4 regions of the Pseudomonas sp. P9_31 genome follow, and region 2 is predicted to be linked to each of the others. Evidence: predicted binding sites of a transcription regulator. Region 2 holds the regulator's gene; each other region holds the start of a gene.

Region 1 (4,669 bases), 2.2 Mb from region 2:
TCAATCCACGGCCGATAACGTTCGCGCCGGATTGCGGATCATGATTGTCGATGGCGTAGAGGGTCCGACCTTCAGCCTGCGGCAGATAGAACAGCGCCACCTGGGCGCCGTCGAGCCAGACGACGACACCGGAGTTGCTGACCAGATCCTGCTGGCTGCACACCGCCTGCCAGGCTTGGGCATTGGCCGCGGTGGCAAGGGCATCGACACGCTGGGTAGTGGGCTGGCTCATCAGGCATTCTCCTCGGTGACAGGGATAAGGTTGAGTTCGGCGGCCATGATCGGCCGGCGCTGACCGCGCTCCTGAACAAAATGGATGTCCGGGTCAGGACGTTGATCGTTGACGAAGGTGCGGAAGCGCTTGAGTTTTTCCGGGTCTTTGAGGGCATTGGCCCATTCGCATTCGTAGCGGTTGACCACCAGTTGCATCTGCGATTCGAGTTCTGCGCCGAGGCCCAGGCTGTCGTTGATAACCACGTCCTTGAGGTAATCCAGGCCACCCTCCAGGCTTTCGCGCCACACGGAAGTACGCTGCAATTTGTCGGCGGTGCGGATGTAGAACATCAGGAACCGGTCGATGTAACGGATCAGGGTTTCATCGTCCAGGTCGGTGGCGAACAGCTCGGCATGACGCGGGCGCATGCCGCCGTTACCGGCCACATAGAGGTTCCAGCCGTTCTCGGTGGCGATCACGCCCACGTCCTTGCTCTGCGCCTCGGCACATTCACGGGTGCAGCCAGAAACCGCGAACTTGAGCTTGTGCGGCGAACGCAGGCCTTTGTAGCGATCCTCGAGGGTCAGGGCCATCTTCACGCTGTCCTGCACGCCGTAACGGCACCAGGTGCTGCCCACGCAAGACTTCACAGTGCGAGTCGATTTGCCGTAGGCGTGCCCGGTTTCGAAACCGGCCTCGATCAGCTCGGACCAGATGTCCGGCAACTGATGCAACTGCGCGCCGAACAGGTCGATCCGCTGGCCGCCGGTGATTTTGGTGTAGAGGTCGTATTTCTTCGCGACCACGCCGATCGCGATCAGTTTGTCGGCCGTGATCTCACCGCCAGCGATGCGCGGCACCACTGAATAGGTGCCGTTTTTCTGCATGTTGGCCATGAAAGTGTCGTTGGTGTCCTGCAACGGCACCAGCGAAGCGTCCATGATCGGCTGGTTCCAGCACGAGGCGAGGATCGAGCCCACCGCCGGTTTGCACACGTCGCAACCGGTGTGACCACGACCATGCTTGGCCAGCAGCTCTTCGAAGGTGATCACCCCTTCTACCCGCACCAGCGCATAAAGCTCCTGACGGGTGTAGGCGAAGTGTTCGCACAGGCTCTTGTCGACACTGACGCCACGGGCAATCAGTTCGTGCTCGAACACTTGCTTGAGCAGCCCGGCGCAACCGCCGCAACCGGTGCAGGCCTTGGTTTGCGATTTGAGCAGGCCCAGGTCGGTGCAGCCGCCGTCGATGGCCGAGCAGATCGAGCCCTTGGTGACGTTATGGCACGAACACACTGTTGCCGACTCGGGCAACGCGCCCGGGCCCAGGGTTGGCGCCCCGGCGGACGATGGCAGAATCAGGCTGGCCGGTTCCGACGGCAAGGCAATGCCGTTCTGCATGTATTGCAGCAGGGTGTCGTAATAGCTGTTGTCGCCGACCAGTACCGCGCCGAGCACGCGCTTGCTGTCAGCATCCACCACCAGGCGACGGTAGCTGGCCGTGGCTTCATCGATAAACTGATAGCTGCGTGCACCCGGCGTGTGGGCGTGAGCATCACCGATGGAGCCGACATCGACGCCGAGCAGTTTGAGCTTGGTCGACATGTCGGCACCCTGGAACGGCTCCGCCACTTGATTGCACAGCAGCGAGGCGACGCCACGGGCCATCTGGTAACCGGGAGCGACCAGACCGAAAAGGCTGCCATTCCAGGCGGCACACTCGCCGATGGCGTAGATATTCGGATCGCAGGTCAAGCATTGGTCATCAATCACCACGCCGCCACGCGGACCGATGTCCAGCGCGCATTGGCGGGCCAGCGCGTCTTGCGCGCGGATGCCGGCGGAGAACACGATCAGGTCGGCTTCGAGAAATTCGTCGTTGGCAAAGTTCATCCGGTAGCGGTACTGCTCGCCGGCACTGATCGACTGCGTGCCACGGGACAGGTGCACACCTACGCCGAGCCGCTCGATTTGCGCCTTCAGCGCCAAGCCACCCTGCTCGTCCAATTGCACTGGCATCAGGCGCGGGGCGAACTCCACCACGTGGGCTTCCAGGCCCAGGCTTTTCAGGGCATTGGCGGCTTCCAGGCCGAGCAGGCCACCGCCGACCACCACGCCACGCCGGGCATTGGCTGCCGCGGCACGAATCGCGTCGAGGTCTTCAAGGGTGCGATACACCAGGCGCGAGTCGCCTTCTGCACCTTCAATAGGCGGCACAAACGGATAAGAACCGGTGGCCAGCACCAGTTTGTCGTAAGCGACGCAACCTTGTGCGGTGATCACCTGGCGTCGCGCTCGGTCGATTTCCAGCACCGGCACGCCCAGATGAAGGGTGACGCCCGGCGTCTGGTACAGGGAGGCTTCGCCCAGGGCCAGCGACTCGGCATCGCGACCGCTGAAATACTCGGACAGATGCACACGGTCGTAGGCACGCATCGGCTCTTCGCTGAAGACATGCAGGTGGTAATGGTCGAGGGCGCCGCGCTCGATGAGCTGCTCGACACAATGATGTCCGACCATGCCATTGCCGATCACGATCAGCGTTTGCAGTTTGTTCAATGCGGCAACATTGGAATTCATAGTAAGCACCCAGCCAAAGCCAATCACGGTTAAAAAAGCAAAAAAAAACGCCTGAAACCTCTCGGTTTCAGGCGTCTTTGCCTGTTCTTCGCGGTGTTCGACCTGGCGCCTTCGCCTGATCCACCGATGTTGCCCACGACCTGCTCGGCCGGTCGATCTTCGTTGATCGACGGGGCGGCCCACTGCGTGGACCTTGAACGATGTAATGCAGCGTTTGTGCCAGCTGTGGATCGAGCGCTTTAGAAACGCTGTTTCAGTGAGGATTTATCGGGGTTCAGCGTGATTTCCCTTCAAGGCCATCGGGGATAAAGACGATTCGGTTTTTGCCTTGGCATAGTGCAAGCCATGTGCGATGAGCTTCATAAAAGTGCATGTATCTCGGTGGATAAGGACGCCTTTTGCCTAATGCACTCTTTGTGCCCGACGGCCGCCAGTGCCTGATTTTGCGACTGCTGCGCAGCCGAACGCAGCCGAACGCAGGCTACGCCAGCCGCTACAAATCGAACGCGGCCTCGCCAGCTCCTACAGATTGCCCACGATCCCCTGCCTGTCTTGTCTTGCGGTGTTGCGGTGGTATTGGCCTGCCCTCAACTGGTAGCCTGAGCCCCTTGCCTGCATGTCTCTGATGGATTATCGGCGCAAGAAGACGCCTTGATGATCACTTCATTCCTTTCAATCAAGACAACGGTGGCTCTTTTGATCAGCAGCACCCCCGCATTTGCCCGCGATATCGACGGCAAAGCCATCTCTGCCCAGGTTCTCGACGAGGTCCGGGAAGAGGTTCTGGCCCTGGCCGGCCAGCAGATCTATCCCGCCTTGGCGGTCCTGTTGGTCGGCGACGACCCGGCCAGCCACGTGTATGTACGCAATAAACTGCTGCGCGCCAAGGAAGTCGGCATCCGCTCCCTTGAATACCGCCTGCCGGAAACCGCCAGCCAGGCCCAGGTCCTGGAACTGATTGCACAACTCAATGCCGATCCCGCGGTGAACGGCATCCTGGTGCAACTGCCCTTGCCCGCCGCTATCGATGAGCAGGCAGTGATTCATGCCATCGACCCGATCAAGGACGTGGACGGTTTTCATCGGGAAAACGTCGGTGGGCTGGTGCAAGGCATCGAGGTTCTGACCCCGTGCACGCCCAGCGGCTGTATGCGCCTGTTGTACGAAACCTGCGGTACTGACTTGAGCGGCTTGCACGCGGTGGTCATCGGTCGTTCGAACATTGTCGGCAAGCCGATGGCGACCTTGCTATTGCAGGCCAACTGTTCGGTCAGCGTGGTGCACTCGCGCAGTGTCGATGCCCCGGCGTTGTGTCGGTTGGCGGATATCGTGGTCGCGGCGGTGGGGCAGCCCGAGTTGATCGACGCCAGTTGGCTCAAGCCCGGCGCGGTGGTGATCGATGTTGGCATTAACCGAATTACCGACGAGTCCGGCAACCGTCTGGTGGGCGATGTCGACTACGCCAGCGCCCGTACCGTCGCCCGTGCGATCACCCCGGTGCCCGGTGGCGTCGGGCCGATGACCATTGCCTATCTGCTGAAGAACACTCTGATTGCCAGCCGGTTGCAACGCGCGGCGCAGGCCCGCGGTCAGCAGCCTGAGGACGACCTGGCGTTGAACTGAGCACAACGCACACGGCCCACTTCAAAGTGGGCCGTGTCGGTGATGCGGAACCTGTGCGGGCTTGTGCTTAACTGACTGGCATTGGGCTCCGTCAGTCTTGCACATCCTCTTTTTATTTCCCGGCGTGCAACACCTGCGTTTGCGGCATCGCCGAAGAGTGGTGGTTGAGAATCTTCCACTGACCGCCCACCTGCTCATAGACAAAGGTGTAGCGCGCCTGCACCTGACGAGTCTTGCCATCGGCTTCGGTCAA
Region 2 (4,669 bases):
GTGGTGCTCGACGGGCTTCTTGCCCAGCTCAACCTAAGCTATGAACAAGTGGCCTACCTCGGCGACGACCTGCCAGACCTGCCGGTGATTCGCCGTGTTGGCCTGGGCATGGCGGTGGCCAACGCTGCCAGCTTCGTGCGCGAACATGCCCATGGCATCACCCAGGCCCGTGGTGGCGAAGGCGCCGCTCGTGAATTCTGCGAATTGATCCTGCGCGCCCAAGGCCATCTCGATGCGGCCAACGCCGCATACCTGTGAGCCCATCATGCTGAGCAAAAAGATTCGCAACATTCTGATATTCGGTTGCATCGCAGCGCTGTTCGCTGCGGTCGGCTACTGGAACATCAGCCCGGAACGCTTCCTCGACAAGCCGGTGGCGCCTGTCGATGAAGCGGCGATCGACTATTACGCGATCCACGCCCACAGCGTGCAGTACTTGCCGGACGGCAAATTGCAGTACGAAATGACGTCCGACAAGGTCGAACACCTGAAAGCGACCGAAGTGACGTTGCTGACCAATCCTGACCTGAACATGTTTCGCGGCACCGAGTTCCCCTGGCACGTCCAGAGCGAGCGCGGCGAAGTCAACCCGGACGGCACTCAGGTCGAGCTGATTGACTCGGTACGTATCACGCGCTTCGACGAAAAAAACCGCAAAACCCTGATTACCAGCACCCGTATGACCGTGTTCCCGCAGCAGCAATATGCGCAGACCGATCAACCCGTTAGAATCGACGGCGCCGGCGGTGTATCGACAGGCAACGGAATGAAAGCGTACTTGAAAGAGAGCAGGATACACCTGCTATCGAACGTAAGAGGACAGTATGAGGCTCGTTAAAACTCTCCCTATTTTGCTCAGTCTGGGCGCAGCACTGGGAAGCGTGAGCGCCTGGGCTCTGCCGAACGATCAAGAGCAGCCTATCCGCATTCAGGCCGACGACGCCCAACTGGACGACAAGAATGGCGTTGCCACCTATAAAGGTGACGTGATCATCACCCAGGGCTCGATGAAGGTCACCGGCAACACCGTGACCATCACCCGCACCCCGACCGGCGACATCGACGTGGTGACTTCGGTGGGCAACCTCGCCTACTTCGAGCAACTCCAGACCCAGGGCGACACCAAGCCTGTTCAGGGTTGGGGTGTGACTATCCAGTACCACGCTTCGCAGAACCGCGTCGTGCTGATCGATCGCGCGAAAGTCATCGATAAGGACAACAACACCACTCAGGGCGAGAAAATCGTCTACGACACGGTCAAGAAGCTTGCGAGCGCCGGCCGCGCCACCGGCAACAAGGTCACCGAGCAGCGTCCGCGCATCGATATGGTGATCCAGCCGAAGAAGAAAACCGACGAGCAGAAGGCCCAGTAATGGCAACTCTGAAAGCTCAGCATCTGGCCAAGAGCTACAAGAGCCGCCAGGTCGTGCGTGACGTCAGCCTGTCCATCGACAGTGGTCAGATTGTCGGCCTGCTTGGCCCCAACGGCGCCGGCAAGACGACTTGCTTCTACATGATCGTCGGCCTGGTACAGGCCGACCAGGGCCGCGTACTGATCGACGACCTGGACGTCAGCCACCAGCCTATGCATGGCCGTGCGAAGGCCGGTATCGGCTATCTTCCGCAAGAAGCGTCGATCTTCCGCAAGCTTTCGGTGGCCGACAACATCATGGCCATCCTCGAAACCCGCAAGGAACTCGACAAGGCCGGTCGCCGCAAAGAGCTGGAAAGCCTGCTGCAGGAATTCCACATCCACCACATCCGCGACAACCTCGGCATGAGCCTGTCCGGTGGTGAACGCCGCCGTGTGGAAATCGCCCGGGCATTGGCCACCAACCCGAAATTCATCCTCCTCGACGAACCCTTCGCCGGCGTGGACCCGATTTCGGTCGGCGACATCAAGCAGATCATCCATCACCTCAAGGCCAAAGGCATTGGCGTACTGATCACGGACCACAACGTCCGTGAAACCCTGGATATCTGCGAAACCGCCTACATCGTCAACGATGGTCAGCTGATCGCTGAAGGTGACTCCGCCACCATCCTGGCCAACCAACTGGTCAAGGAAGTGTATCTGGGCCACGAGTTCCGCCTGTAAGCACTGAGGTGTCTGGCTGATTGTCCGAGCGCTTGTCTCGATAAAAATCAATAGGTTTTTATTGTTACAGCGCTCTAGGCAAACGCTGCAGTTTCGGGCATATAATTTGCTTAAGTTTGGCGCTTCGGCGCCCTGTAGTGGATGGCGCATGTGCGCCGGCGAATAAGGTGTTAAGCCCCTGCCATGAAACCATCGCTAGTCTTGAGAATGGGCCAGCAGCTGACGATGACACCGCAGCTGCAACAGGCCATCCGCCTGCTCCAATTGTCGACCCTGGACCTGCAACAGGAAATCCAGGAGGCCCTGGAGTCCAATCCGATGCTCGAACGCCAGGAAGAAGGCGACGACTTCGATAACGCCGATCCCTTGGCCGACAAAGCCGAACAGCAACCCAACGCTGACATTCAGGAACCCTCCTATCAGGAAACCGCCCCGACGGTGGATAACCTCGAGGAAGGCGACTGGAACGAGCGCATTCCCAACGAACTGCCCGTCGACACGGCCTGGGAAGACGTCTACCAGACCAGCGCCAGCAGCCTGCCGAGCAACGATGACGACGAGTGGGATTTCACCACCCGCACATCGGCCGGTGAAAGCCTGCAAAGCCATTTGCTCTGGCAACTGAACCTGGCACCGATGTCCGACACCGATCGCCTCATCGCCGTAACCCTGATCGACTGCATCAACAATCAGGGCTACCTGGACGAAACCCTCGAGGAAATCCTCGAAGCCTTCGATCCGGAACTGGATATCGAACTGGACGAAATCGAAGCCGTCCTGCACCGCATCCAGCAATTCGAACCCGCCGGCATCGGCGCCCGCAACCTCGGCGAATGCCTGCTGCTGCAACTGCGCCAACTGCCCGCCAAGACCCCTTGGCTGGCCGAGGCCAAGCGCCTGGTCACCGATTACATCGACCTGCTCGGCAGCCGCGACTACAGCCAGCTGATGCGCCGCATGAAGCTTAAGGAAGATGAACTGCGCCAGGTGATCGAACTGGTCCAGAGCCTCAACCCGCGCCCGGGCTCGCAAATCGAGTCCACCGAAGCCGAATACGTCGTTCCCGACGTGATCGTGCGCAAGGACAACGAGCGCTGGCTGGTGGAGCTGAACCAGGAATCGGTACCACGCCTGCGGGTCAACGCCCAATACGCCGGTTTCGTGCGCCGCGCCGACACCAGCGCCGACAACACCTTCATGCGTAATCAGTTGCAGGAAGCTCGCTGGTTCATCAAGAGCCTGCAAAGCCGCAACGAAACCCTGATGAAAGTAGCCACCCAGATCGTCGAGCATCAACGCGGCTTTCTGGAGTACGGCGATGAAGCCATGAAGCCGTTGGTGCTGCATGACATCGCCGAAGCGGTGGGCATGCACGAATCGACGATTTCACGGGTGACCACGCAAAAATTCATGCATACCCCACGGGGCATCTATGAACTGAAATACTTTTTCTCCAGCCACGTCAGTACCTCCGAAGGCGGTGAATGCTCGTCCACAGCGATCCGCGCGATCATCAAAAAACTGGTTGCCGCGGAAAATCAGAAAAAGCCGTTGAGTGACAGCAAGATCGCTGGTTTACTGGAGGCACAAGGCATTCAGGTAGCCCGTCGCACCGTCGCCAAGTACCGCGAATCCCTGGGGATCGCGCCTTCCAGCGAACGGAAGCGGTTGATGTAGCCGCCGGGCTCGCCACAGCGTTCCAGTGGCAGGTATTTCTGCCTGCCGCTTTATGCACTGGCAACGAAGGAGAAGCTGTATGCAAGTCAACATCAGTGGACACCAACTGGAAGTGACCGAACCTCTGCGCACCTACATCGGCGAAAAACTCGACCGATTAGAGAGGCATTTCGACAAGATCACCAACGTGCAAATCACGCTGAACGTCGAAAAGCTGCTGCAAAAGATCGAAGCCACGCTGCATATCCCCGGCGGAGAAGTGGTCGCCAATGCCGAGCATACGGACATGTATGCCGCCATCGACCTGTTGACCGACAAGCTGGATCGCCAACTCAAAAAGCATAAGGAAAAGACCCAGAGCCTCCTCCAGGGCGCAACCGGTCGTTAACACCCCCAATCCATGATCCGACTTGAAAACATCCTGACCCCCGGCCGTTCCCAGGTGAACGTGCCGGGCGGCAGTAAAAAGAAAGCCCTCGAGCAAATTGCCAACCTGATCGCCCGGGAAGTGCCGGATCTGGAGATGCAAGATGTCTTCGAGGCTCTTGTTGCCCGTGAAAAACTCGGTTCCACCGGTTTTGGCAACGGCATCGCCATCCCCCACTGCCGCCTCAAGGGCTGCGAATCGCCCATCAGTGCCTTGATGCACCTGGATGCACCCATCGATTTCGACGCCATCGACGGCGCCCCGGTTGACCTGCTGTTCGTGCTGCTGGTCCCGGAAGCCGCCACCGATGCACACCTGGAATTGCTGCGCCAGATCGCCAGCATGCTTGACCGCAAGGAAGTGCGCGAAAAACTGCGCAGCGCCCCGAGCAACGAAGCCTTGTATCAGGTTGTCCTGGACGAGCAAAACGGTCACTAATCATGCGCTTGATCATTGTCAGCGGCCGC
Region 3 (4,669 bases), 620 kb from region 2:
CAATTGCAGAATCGGTACGTTGCTCGGCTGGCCGTAGGGTTGATCGTCCAGTAACAGCCTCAATCGGTGAGAGCCTTGCAGGCGCGGATTGATCAATACGCTGACGGTGAACGTGCCGTTGTTGGCGCGCAAGGCTTCCTCGGTGGGCAGGCCAGTCAGCTCCAACACTTGATAGGCGCTGTGGGGCTGGTCGCGGCTACTGGCTTGTACAGGCGCTACCGGCTCGCTTGGCGACTGACGCTCGACACTGTTGAGCGGTGGCAATTCGACCGGTTGAGCTTTAACGCCATCGGGCGGTTGATTGCTGTAGGCAGTGTTGCCGTTGGCATCGGTGTACTTATAGATCTGCGCGGCGGCGGGCAGGGCGATCAGTACGAGCAGGCATAACAACAATGAGCGCATTGCAGGCTTCCATTGGCCGTTGGGCAAGTGTCCGGCCCTGTTCCGTTCATGGCGACTAAGCGCTGAGCATAGAGCACATCAGCGCATGTCGGCAGGCCGGCTCAGCGGCTGGTGCTGCACAACTCAGCGGTGGCGCGCACCTTGGCGAGTTCGCGCAGCGACACTTGGGCGCCGGTTTTGTTGGCCTTGGCCAGCCAGGAGGGGCACTGCGGGTCGTTGCGATAAGGGCTGAAGTCGGCCAGTTGTTGCAGCAGGCGTTTTTGTAACCGATCAAGTTGTGGGCGAATCTGCCCGACGAGATCGGGGCGAGGGGCGTCGGGTGCCTTGCCTTGGGCATGCCAGTCAGACAGGTGCGCGTACTGCACCAGTTTATTGGCCTCGATCTGCGCCGAGAAAAATTGTTCGACAGCTTCGTTGCTCAATTTATAGGCAGGTGCCAGGGTGACGGCACCGGCAATTACCTCGCGCTCGCGCTGACGGTCTTCGACCGGTTTGCCGCTGTCCCATTTGCTCAACGCGACCTGATCGGCAATCGCCAGGCGCTCCTCGATGGTGCCAAGTAATGGGGCGAGGGCGGCAGGTGCCGGGCCGGCAAAAGCGCTGTTGGTCAGTAAGGCAGTGAGCAAGGCAAGGCATGGGCGTAGGCGCATGGGGGATCTCGGCTTTATCGGATGAAGGGCATGATGCACGCAACCGGGTATCCGATGACAGACGTTCGCCCACAAAAAAGGCCTCCCGAAGGAGGCCTCTCTTTTGTCACGCCGCGTACCGCGGCGCTACCGGATCAGCAGCTGTAGTACAGCTCATATTCCAGTGGGTGTACGAAGGTGCGAACCTTGATTTCTTCTTCGCTTTTCAGGGCGATGTAAGCGTCGATGAAGTCGTCGCTGAAAACGCCGCCTTTGGTCAGGAACGCACGACCTTTATCCAGCTCTTCCAGGGCTTCTTTCAGGCTGCCGCAAACTTGTGGGATCTCTTTCGCCTCTTCAGGCGGCAGGTCGTACAGGTTTTTGTCAGCCGCGTCGCCTGGGTGGATCTTGTTCTGGATGCCGTCCAGGCCAGCCATCAGCAGTGCAGCGAAGCCCAGGTACGGGTTGGCTGCCGGATCCGGGAAGCGGGCTTCGATACGGCGAGCGCGAGGGCTGGACACGTAAGGAATACGGATCGAAGCGGAACGGTTGCGAGCCGAGTAGGCCAGCATCACTGGCGCTTCGAAACCTGGGACCAGACGCTTGTAGGAGTTGGTCGACGGGTTGGTGAAGCCGTTCAGGGCCTTACCGTGCTTGATGATGCCGCCGATGAAGTACAGAGCGGTGTCGGACAGGCCGGCATAGCCTTCGCCAGCGAAGGTGTTCTTGCCATCTTTGGCGATGGACAGGTGAACGTGCATACCCGAGCCGTTGTCGCCGTACAGAGGCTTGGGCATGAAGGTCGCGGTGCGGCCGTAGGCGTCAGCAACGTTGTGTACGCAGTACTTGAGGGTCTGAACTTCGTCAGCCTTGGCAACCAGAGTGTTGAACTTCACGCCGATTTCGTTCTGACCGGCAGTCGCCACTTCGTGGTGGTGAACTTCGATGGTCAGGCCCATTTCTTCCATGGCGTTGCACATGGAGGTACGGATTTCGTGGTCGTGATCGAACGGCGGAACAGGGAAGTAGCCGCCTTTGACGCCTGGACGGTGGCCTTTGTTGCCGCCTTCCACGTCCTGGTCGGACATCCACGAACCTTGTTCGGAGTAGATTTTGAACATCGAGCCGGAGATGTCGGACTTGAACTTCACTTCGTCGAAGATGAAGAACTCAGGCTCCGGGCCCACAAATACGGTGTCGCCAATACCGGTCGACTTCAGGTATTCCTCGGCACGCTTGGCGATCGCACGTGGGTCACGGTCGTAGCCTTGCATGGTCGAAGGTTCGATCACGTCGCAAACCAGGATCAGGGTCGGCTCTTCGGTGAACGGGTCGAGAACGGCAGTGCTGTCGTCCGGCATCAGGATCATGTCGGAAGCTTCGATGCCTTTCCAGCCTGCGATGGAGGAACCGTCGAACATTTTGCCTTCTTCGAAGAAAGCTTCATCCAGCGCATCGCGAGCCGGCATGGTCACGTGGTGCTGAGTGCCTTTGGTGTCCGTGAAGCGCAGATCAATCCACTTGACGTCATGATCTTTGATGAGTTGAACCGACTTCGACATAGTGTCCTCCGGGTGGCTTCGGGCTTAGTAATGGATGCCCTTAGAATGTGGGTGATGCCGGCGCGAATACTCTGCCATGGCAACCTGCCTCACAAGGGAGCAAATTGCATGCCAGTGCCCCACCATGGGTTTTTTGCCCCTATATCGCGCTTATAACGGTGCAAGGCGCCAGAAAGCGCAAAATATCGCCCTGTAATGTAGCGTCTAACTCCGTAAATGACCTGTTTTGGTGCGCGCAAAACCTTCTGCACATTAACTGGTTAAACCTTGAGCAATTTCCGCTATAATCCGCGCCCCCCTTTTTCGGCTGGCCCGGCGCGCGCTGTTTTCATGAAACTAATCGTAAAAGTCTTCCCCGAGATCACCATCAAGAGCCGCCCGGTACGGATGCGTTTCATCCGCCAGTTGGCCAAAAACATCCGCACCGTGCTCCGCGATCTGGACCCGGCCGTGGTGGTGAACGGTGTGTGGGACAATCTCGAGCTGGAAACCCGCGTCAGCGACCCGAAAGCCCTGAAGGAGATGACCGAGCGCCTGAGCTGCATGCCGGGCATCGCGCATTTCCTGCAGGTGGATGAATACCCGTTGGGCGACTTCGACGACATCGTCGAGAAGTGCAAGCTGCACTTCGGCGATGCGCTGGCCGGGAAGATTTTTTCGGTGCGCTGCAAGCGCGCCGGCAAGCACGAATTCAGCTCCATGGACGTGGAGAAATACGTCGGCAGCCAGTTGCGTCGTCAGTGCGGCGCCGCCGGAATCTCCCTGAAAGAGCCTGAAATCGAAGTTCGCATCGAAATTCGCGACAAACGGTTGTTCGTGATCCACAGCCAGCACAACAGCATCGGTGGTTATCCGCTGGGTGCCCTGGAGCAGACACTTGTGCTGATGTCCGGCGGCTTCGATTCCACCGTCGCCGCCTACCAGATCATGCGCCGCGGGCTGATGAGCCATTTCTGCTTCTTCAATCTGGGCGGACGTGCCCACGAACTGGGCGTGATGGAAGTCGCGCACTTCATCTGGAAGAAGTACGGCAGCTCCCAACGCGTGTTATTTGTCAGTGTGCCGTTCGAGGAAGTACTGGGAGAAATTCTCGGGAAAGTCGATAACAGTCATATGGGTGTGGTTTTGAAGCGTATGATGTTGCGCGCTGCTTCCCGTATTGCCGATCGGCTGGACATCGAAGCGCTGGTCACCGGCGAAGCGATTTCCCAGGTGTCGAGCCAGACACTGCCGAACCTGTCCGTGATCGACTGTGTGACCGACAAGCTGGTGTTGCGTCCGCTGATCGCCAGTCACAAGCAGGACATCATCGACCTGGCCAACGAAATCGGCACCGCCGACTTTGCCAAGCACATGCCGGAATACTGCGGGGTCATCTCGGTGAACCCCAAGACCCACGCCAAGCGTCCGCGCGTGGAGCATGAAGAGAAAGAATTCGACATGGCGGTGCTCGAGCGTGCGCTCGAGAACGCCAAGCTGGTGCCGATCGATCGCGTGATCGACGAATTGGGCCAGGACTTGCAGATTGAAGAAGTCAGCGAAGCGCTGGCGGGCCAGATCATCATTGACATCCGTCACCCGGATGCCGCCGAAGACGACCCGCTGGTGCTTGCTGGCATCGAGGTACAAGCGATGCCGTTTTATGCACTGAACGCTCGTTTCAAGGAACTGGACCCTACTCGCCAGTACCTGCTGTATTGCGACAAAGGCGTGATGAGTCGCCTGCATGCTCACCATTTGCTCAGTGAGGGGCATGCCAATGTGCGCGTTTATCGACCGAGCTAAGAGCCCGGGGCTGTTTGCCTGTGGCCTGCGTCACCGGCCCCCCGACTCTGCCGTCAAGCTGTAACGGCAAGGCCTGACTCTACTGTAAATCGCTGCCAAGACTTGTCAGCACACCGAATCCTCTGATCGAGATACACAAGTGATCGAAAATCTACGCAACATCGCCATCATTGCTCACGTTGACCATGGTAAAACCACCCTGGTAGACAAACTCTTGCGTCAATCCGGCACCCTGGAGCGCAACGAGCTCAACGACGAGCGCGTGATGGACTCCAACGACCAGGAGAAAGA
Region 4 (4,669 bases), 2.8 Mb from region 2:
TCTGGGCATGGCTGGTGTAATGGATTCGGTGAACCAGCGCACGCAACTGGTAGGGCAGAATCGCCTTGAGCTGTTGTTGTTCCGTCTCGACGGCCAGCAGCTGTATGGGATCAACGTATTCAAGGTTCGTGAGGTGCTGCAATGCCCCAAGCTGACCCTGATGCCCAAGTCCAGTCCTGTCGTGTGCGGTGTGGCGAATATTCGGGGGGCGACCATTCCGATTCTGGATCTGGCGATGGCGACCGGTTCCGGTCGGTTGCTGGATCAAAGCAATCCCTTCGTGATCATCACGGAGTACAACACCAAGACCCAGGGTTTCCTGGTTCGATCGGTGGAGCGCATCGTCAACATGAACTGGGAGGAGATTCATCCGCCACCCAAGGGTACGGGACGCGATCACTACCTGACCGCTGTGACTCGGGTCGACAATCAGTTAGTCGAAATCATCGACGTCGAGAAGGTGCTGGCGGAAGTGGCGCCGACACCGGAATCGATTTCGATGGGCGTGGTGGATGTCGAGACTCAGCACAAGGCATTGTCCTTGCGGGTGTTGACGGTCGATGACTCGTCGGTGGCGCGCAAGCAGGTATCCCGTTGCCTGCAAACGATCGGCGTCGAAGTGGTGGCGTTGAACGACGGTCGGCAAGCGCTGGATTACCTGCGCAAACTGGCTGACGAGGGCAAGAAGCCGGAAGACGAGTTCCTGATGATGATTTCCGACATCGAGATGCCGGAAATGGACGGGTACACCCTGACAGCCGAGATCCGCGCCGACCCGCGCATGCAGAAGCTTCATATCATCCTGCACACTTCGTTGTCGGGTGTGTTCAATCAGGCGATGGTCAAGAAAGTCGGTGCCGATGACTTCCTGGCCAAGTTCCGTCCTGATGACTTGGCATCCCGGGTGGTCGACCGGATCAAAGCAGCAGATATCAGCTAGGGGCGCTTTGCCCCTGGCGGTCAACACGATTTAAGAGGCCGCATCATTGTCTACGGGTAATTTGGATTTCGAACAGTTCCGGGTCTTCCTGGAAAAAGCCTGTGGCATTTTGCTTGGTGAAAACAAGCAATACCTGGTCTCGAGCCGTCTCAACAAACTGATGGAACAGCAGGGCATCAAATCGCTGAGTGAGCTGGTTCAGCGCATCCAGACCCAACCGCGCAGCGGTTTGCGCGAGATGGTGGTGGATGCCATGACCACCAACGAAACCCTGTGGTTTCGTGACACCTATCCGTTTGAAGTCTTGAAGAACAAGGTATTGCCTGAAGCGATCAAGGCAAGCCCCGGTCAACGCCTGAGGATCTGGTCGGCGGCGTGTTCGTCGGGTCAGGAACCGTATTCGCTGTCGATGTCCATCGATGAGTTCGAGCGAGTCAACATGGGCCAGTTGAAGATGGGCGTGCAGATCGTTGCCACGGATCTGTCCGGCACCATGCTGACCAACTGCAAGACCGGCGAGTACGACAGCCTGGCCATCGGCCGCGGCCTGTCGCCCGAGCGCCTTCAGCGTTACTTCGACCCCAAAGGGCCGGGGCGCTGGGTTATCAAGGCGCCGATAAAGAGTCGGGTGGAGTTTCGCTCGTTCAACCTGCTGGACAGCTACGCGAGCCTGGGCAAGTTCGACATCGTGTTCTGCCGCAACGTGCTGATCTACTTCTCCGCCGAGGTGAAGAAAGACATCCTGTTGCGCATTCACAGCACGCTCAAGCCCGGCGGTTATCTGTTCCTTGGCGCGTCCGAAGCGCTGAACGGTTTGCCGGATCATTACCAGATGGTCCAGTGCAGCCCGGGGATCATTTACAAGGCGAAGTGATTCGTTGACGGCATAAAGAAACGGGAGTCCTCAGGGGCTCCCGTTTTTTTATGCCTGATGATTTTCCAAGTCCACCATCATCCCCCTGTGGGAGCGAGCCTGCTCGCGATAGCGGAGTGACAGGCAACAAAGATGTTGACTGACATTACGCTATCGCGAGCAGGCTCGCTCCCACAGGGTCAGGTGGTGTTCTTTCGATCGTGAGAAGCGGCAGAAAAGCGGCAGGCGGCGGAAATCGGTTGCCGCTTTTCTGGCATTGCCGCCTTGCCTTTACCCGCAAAGCCCCGGTTTACGGGGATATTTGAATTGGCACGCCGCTTGCTATGTCCATCGTACGAAAAATCAGGTCACCCGAAGGTTTCCCGACATGAGCATCAGCTTCGATAAAGCGCTCGGTATCCACGAACAAGCCCTGGGCTTTCGCGCTCAGCGCGCCGAAGTCCTGGCCAACAACATCGCCAACGCCGACACCCCGAACTACAAGGCTCGGGATCTGGACTTCTCGAAAGTGCTCGCCGAGCAAAATGAGAAAACCAAAAACGGCAAGTTCGCCTTGAACATGACCAACAGCCGTCATATCGAAGCTGAAGGTCTGGGCAATGGCGACGAGTCGCTGATGTATCGCACGCCGATGCAGCCGTCGATCGACCAGAACACCGTGGACGCTCAACTGGAACAATCGAACTACGCGGAAAACGCGGTCAACTTCCAGGCCAGCTTCACCCTGCTCAACAGTAAATTCAAAGGGCTGGTGTCAGCCCTGCGCGGAGAGTAATCCATGTCTCTATCCAGTGTTTTCAACATTGCCGGTAGCGGCATGAGTGCCCAGACCACTCGCTTGAACACCGTCGCCAGTAACATCGCCAACGCCGAGACCGTTTCGTCGAGCATCGACCAGACCTACCGCGCCCGTCACCCGGTGTTCGCCACCATGTTCCAGGGCGGTCAGAGCGGCGGCAGTGATTCGCTGTTCCAGAACCAGGAGGCGGCCGGTCAAGGCGTGCAAGTGCTGGGCGTGGTCGAAGACCAGAGCAACCTTGAAGCGCGCTATGAGCCGAACCATCCGGCCGCTGATGCCAAGGGCTACGTCTACTACCCGAACGTCAACGTCGTCGAAGAAATGGCCGACATGATTTCCGCGAGCCGTTCGTTCCAGACCAACGCCGAAATGATGAACACCGCCAAAACCATGATGCAGAAGGTCCTGACCCTCGGTCAGTGATAAGGGGCGATTCACATGAGCGTTATCAGCGATGTTCTGGCCAACTCTTCGGTCACGACCACGACCACCAAAGACAGCCTGACCTCGGCCGCTACCGGCGGGCAGAAACTGGGCAAAGACGCGTTCCTGCAACTGCTGGTTACCCAGCTGAAAAACCAGAACCCGCTCGATCCTCAGGACAACAGCGAGTTCGTGGCACAGCTGGCGCAGTTCAGTAGCCTGGAAGGTATTACCACGCTGAACGACACGGTTACCGGCCTTGCCAGCAGCTATAACTCGTCGCAAGCCTTGCAGGCTTCTTCGCTGGTGGGCCGTTCGGTTATCGCGCAGACCGACAAAACGATGGTTGACACCTCCAAGAGCCTCAACGGTACCGTCGTGATGCCGACATCGGTTGCTGCTGCCACCGTCAAGATCAGCAACTCGGAAGGCAAAACCATCCGCACCCTCGACCTGGGCAGTCAAAGTGCCGGCAACGCCAGTTTCATCTGGGACGGAAAGGACGAGGCGGGCGCGGTGGCACCGGCGGGTACTTACACCTTCGGCGCGACGACCACTATCGACGGCACGAATACCTCACTGATTACTTACCTGCCGGCAACGGTCAACAGCGTGACCATCAGCCAGACCGGCGGTGAGTTGATGCTGAACCTGGCAGGCATGGGCAGCGTTGCCCTGTCCAAAGTACAAACCATTGGTATATAGAGCCGACTAACACGGCACAAAGGAGTGGAATATGTCTTTCAATATCGGCCTTAGCGGTCTCTATGCAGCCAACAAACAACTGGACGTGACCGGCAACAACATCGCCAACGTCGCGACCACCGGTTTTAAATCGTCCCGTGCAGAATTCGAAGACGTGTACTCGGCCACTCGCCTGGGTACCGGCAGCAAGACCGTCGGCAACGGCGTGCGTCTGGCCAACGTTTCCCAGCAGTTCAGCCAGGGTGATGTGAACAACACCGGCAACGTGCTGGACATGGGCATCCAGGGCAACGGCTTCTTCATCCTCAGCGACAACGGTTCCCTGAGCTACACCCGTGCCGGTGCGTTCAAGACCGATGCTGAAAACTATGTGGTTGATAACAACGGCAACCGTCTGCAGGGTTATGGCGTCGATGCCAACGGCAAGATTATTAATGGCGTGTTGACTGACTTGAAGATTGATACCTCGAGTCTGAAACCGAACCCGACGACCAAGGTCGATCAGACAATGAACCTGAACTCGGCTGAAACAACACCGACTGTAGCCACGTTCAGCCCGACCGATACCAACAGCTATAACAAGACCATTTCCACCAAGGTCTATGATAGCCAGGGTAACGAGCACACCATGGATCAGTACTACGTGAAAACGGGTACCAACGCTTGGCGCATTTACACTTACATGGATGGCCGTACCCCATCGGACCCGGCCAACAACACCCTGACTCCGGCGGTGGCGGATATCACCTTCAACTCTGACGGCAGTATCAACACGCTGGCCGCAGTTTCCGGTTGGACCATAAGTGGCAAAACCTTGACCATGAGTAACTGGGTTCCAGGTGCTGTGACCAACGCCGCAACGACTCCTGTGACCTGGGGGCCGAACGGTTCCGTCGATGCCACTAGCGGTATAGCGTTCAACATGGCG

The links. Region 2 encodes sigma-54, which starts transcription at its own class of promoters, with help from an activator protein. Its sites were predicted from a motif close to ANTGGCATNNANNTTGCTNT; they were not measured.
Region 1: a site for sigma-54 is predicted at 2,998-3,017, ahead of nirB (nitrite reductase large subunit NirB). Genes of this name have one in related genera too.
Region 3: a site for sigma-54 is predicted at 2,690-2,709, ahead of glnA (glutamate--ammonia ligase). Genes of this name have one in related genera too.
Region 4: a site for sigma-54 is predicted at 2,120-2,139, ahead of flgB (flagellar basal body rod protein FlgB). Genes of this name have one in related genera too.

What each region holds. Positions count from the first base shown of each region.
Region 1 is NZ_CP125375.1:3,064,004-3,068,672, reverse strand. It holds gene nirD (nitrite reductase small subunit NirD) at 1-232, opposite strand, end outside; gene nirB (nitrite reductase large subunit NirB) at 232-2,793, opposite strand; gene QMK51_RS13450 (bifunctional methylenetetrahydrofolate dehydrogenase/methenyltetrahydrofolate cyclohydrolase FolD) at 3,448-4,416, shown strand; gene QMK51_RS13445 (SgcJ/EcaC family oxidoreductase) at 4,529-4,669, opposite strand, start outside.
Region 2 is NZ_CP125375.1:5,287,869-5,292,537, forward strand. It holds gene QMK51_RS23995 (KdsC family phosphatase) at 1-258, shown strand, start outside; gene lptC (LPS export ABC transporter periplasmic protein LptC) at 266-838, shown strand; gene lptA (lipopolysaccharide transport periplasmic protein LptA) at 825-1,373, shown strand; gene lptB (LPS export ABC transporter ATP-binding protein) at 1,373-2,098, shown strand; gene QMK51_RS24015 (RNA polymerase factor sigma-54) at 2,282-3,775, shown strand; gene hpf (ribosome hibernation-promoting factor, HPF/YfiA family) at 3,855-4,163, shown strand; gene ptsN (PTS IIA-like nitrogen regulatory protein PtsN) at 4,176-4,640, shown strand; gene rapZ (RNase adapter RapZ) at 4,643-4,669, shown strand, end outside.
Region 3 is NZ_CP125375.1:5,911,911-5,916,579, reverse strand. It holds gene QMK51_RS26625 (DUF4124 domain-containing protein) at 1-402, opposite strand, end outside; gene QMK51_RS26620 (chorismate mutase) at 504-1,052, opposite strand; gene glnA (glutamate--ammonia ligase) at 1,187-2,593, opposite strand; gene thiI (tRNA uracil 4-sulfurtransferase ThiI) at 2,924-4,378, shown strand; gene typA (translational GTPase TypA) at 4,518-4,669, shown strand, end outside.
Region 4 is NZ_CP125375.1:1,685,878-1,690,546, forward strand. It holds gene QMK51_RS07580 (chemotaxis protein CheV) at 8-940, shown strand; gene cheR (protein-glutamate O-methyltransferase CheR) at 987-1,814, shown strand; gene flgB (flagellar basal body rod protein FlgB) at 2,182-2,589, shown strand; gene flgC (flagellar basal body rod protein FlgC) at 2,593-3,036, shown strand; gene flgD (flagellar hook assembly protein FlgD) at 3,052-3,741, shown strand; gene flgE (flagellar hook protein FlgE) at 3,773-4,669, shown strand, end outside.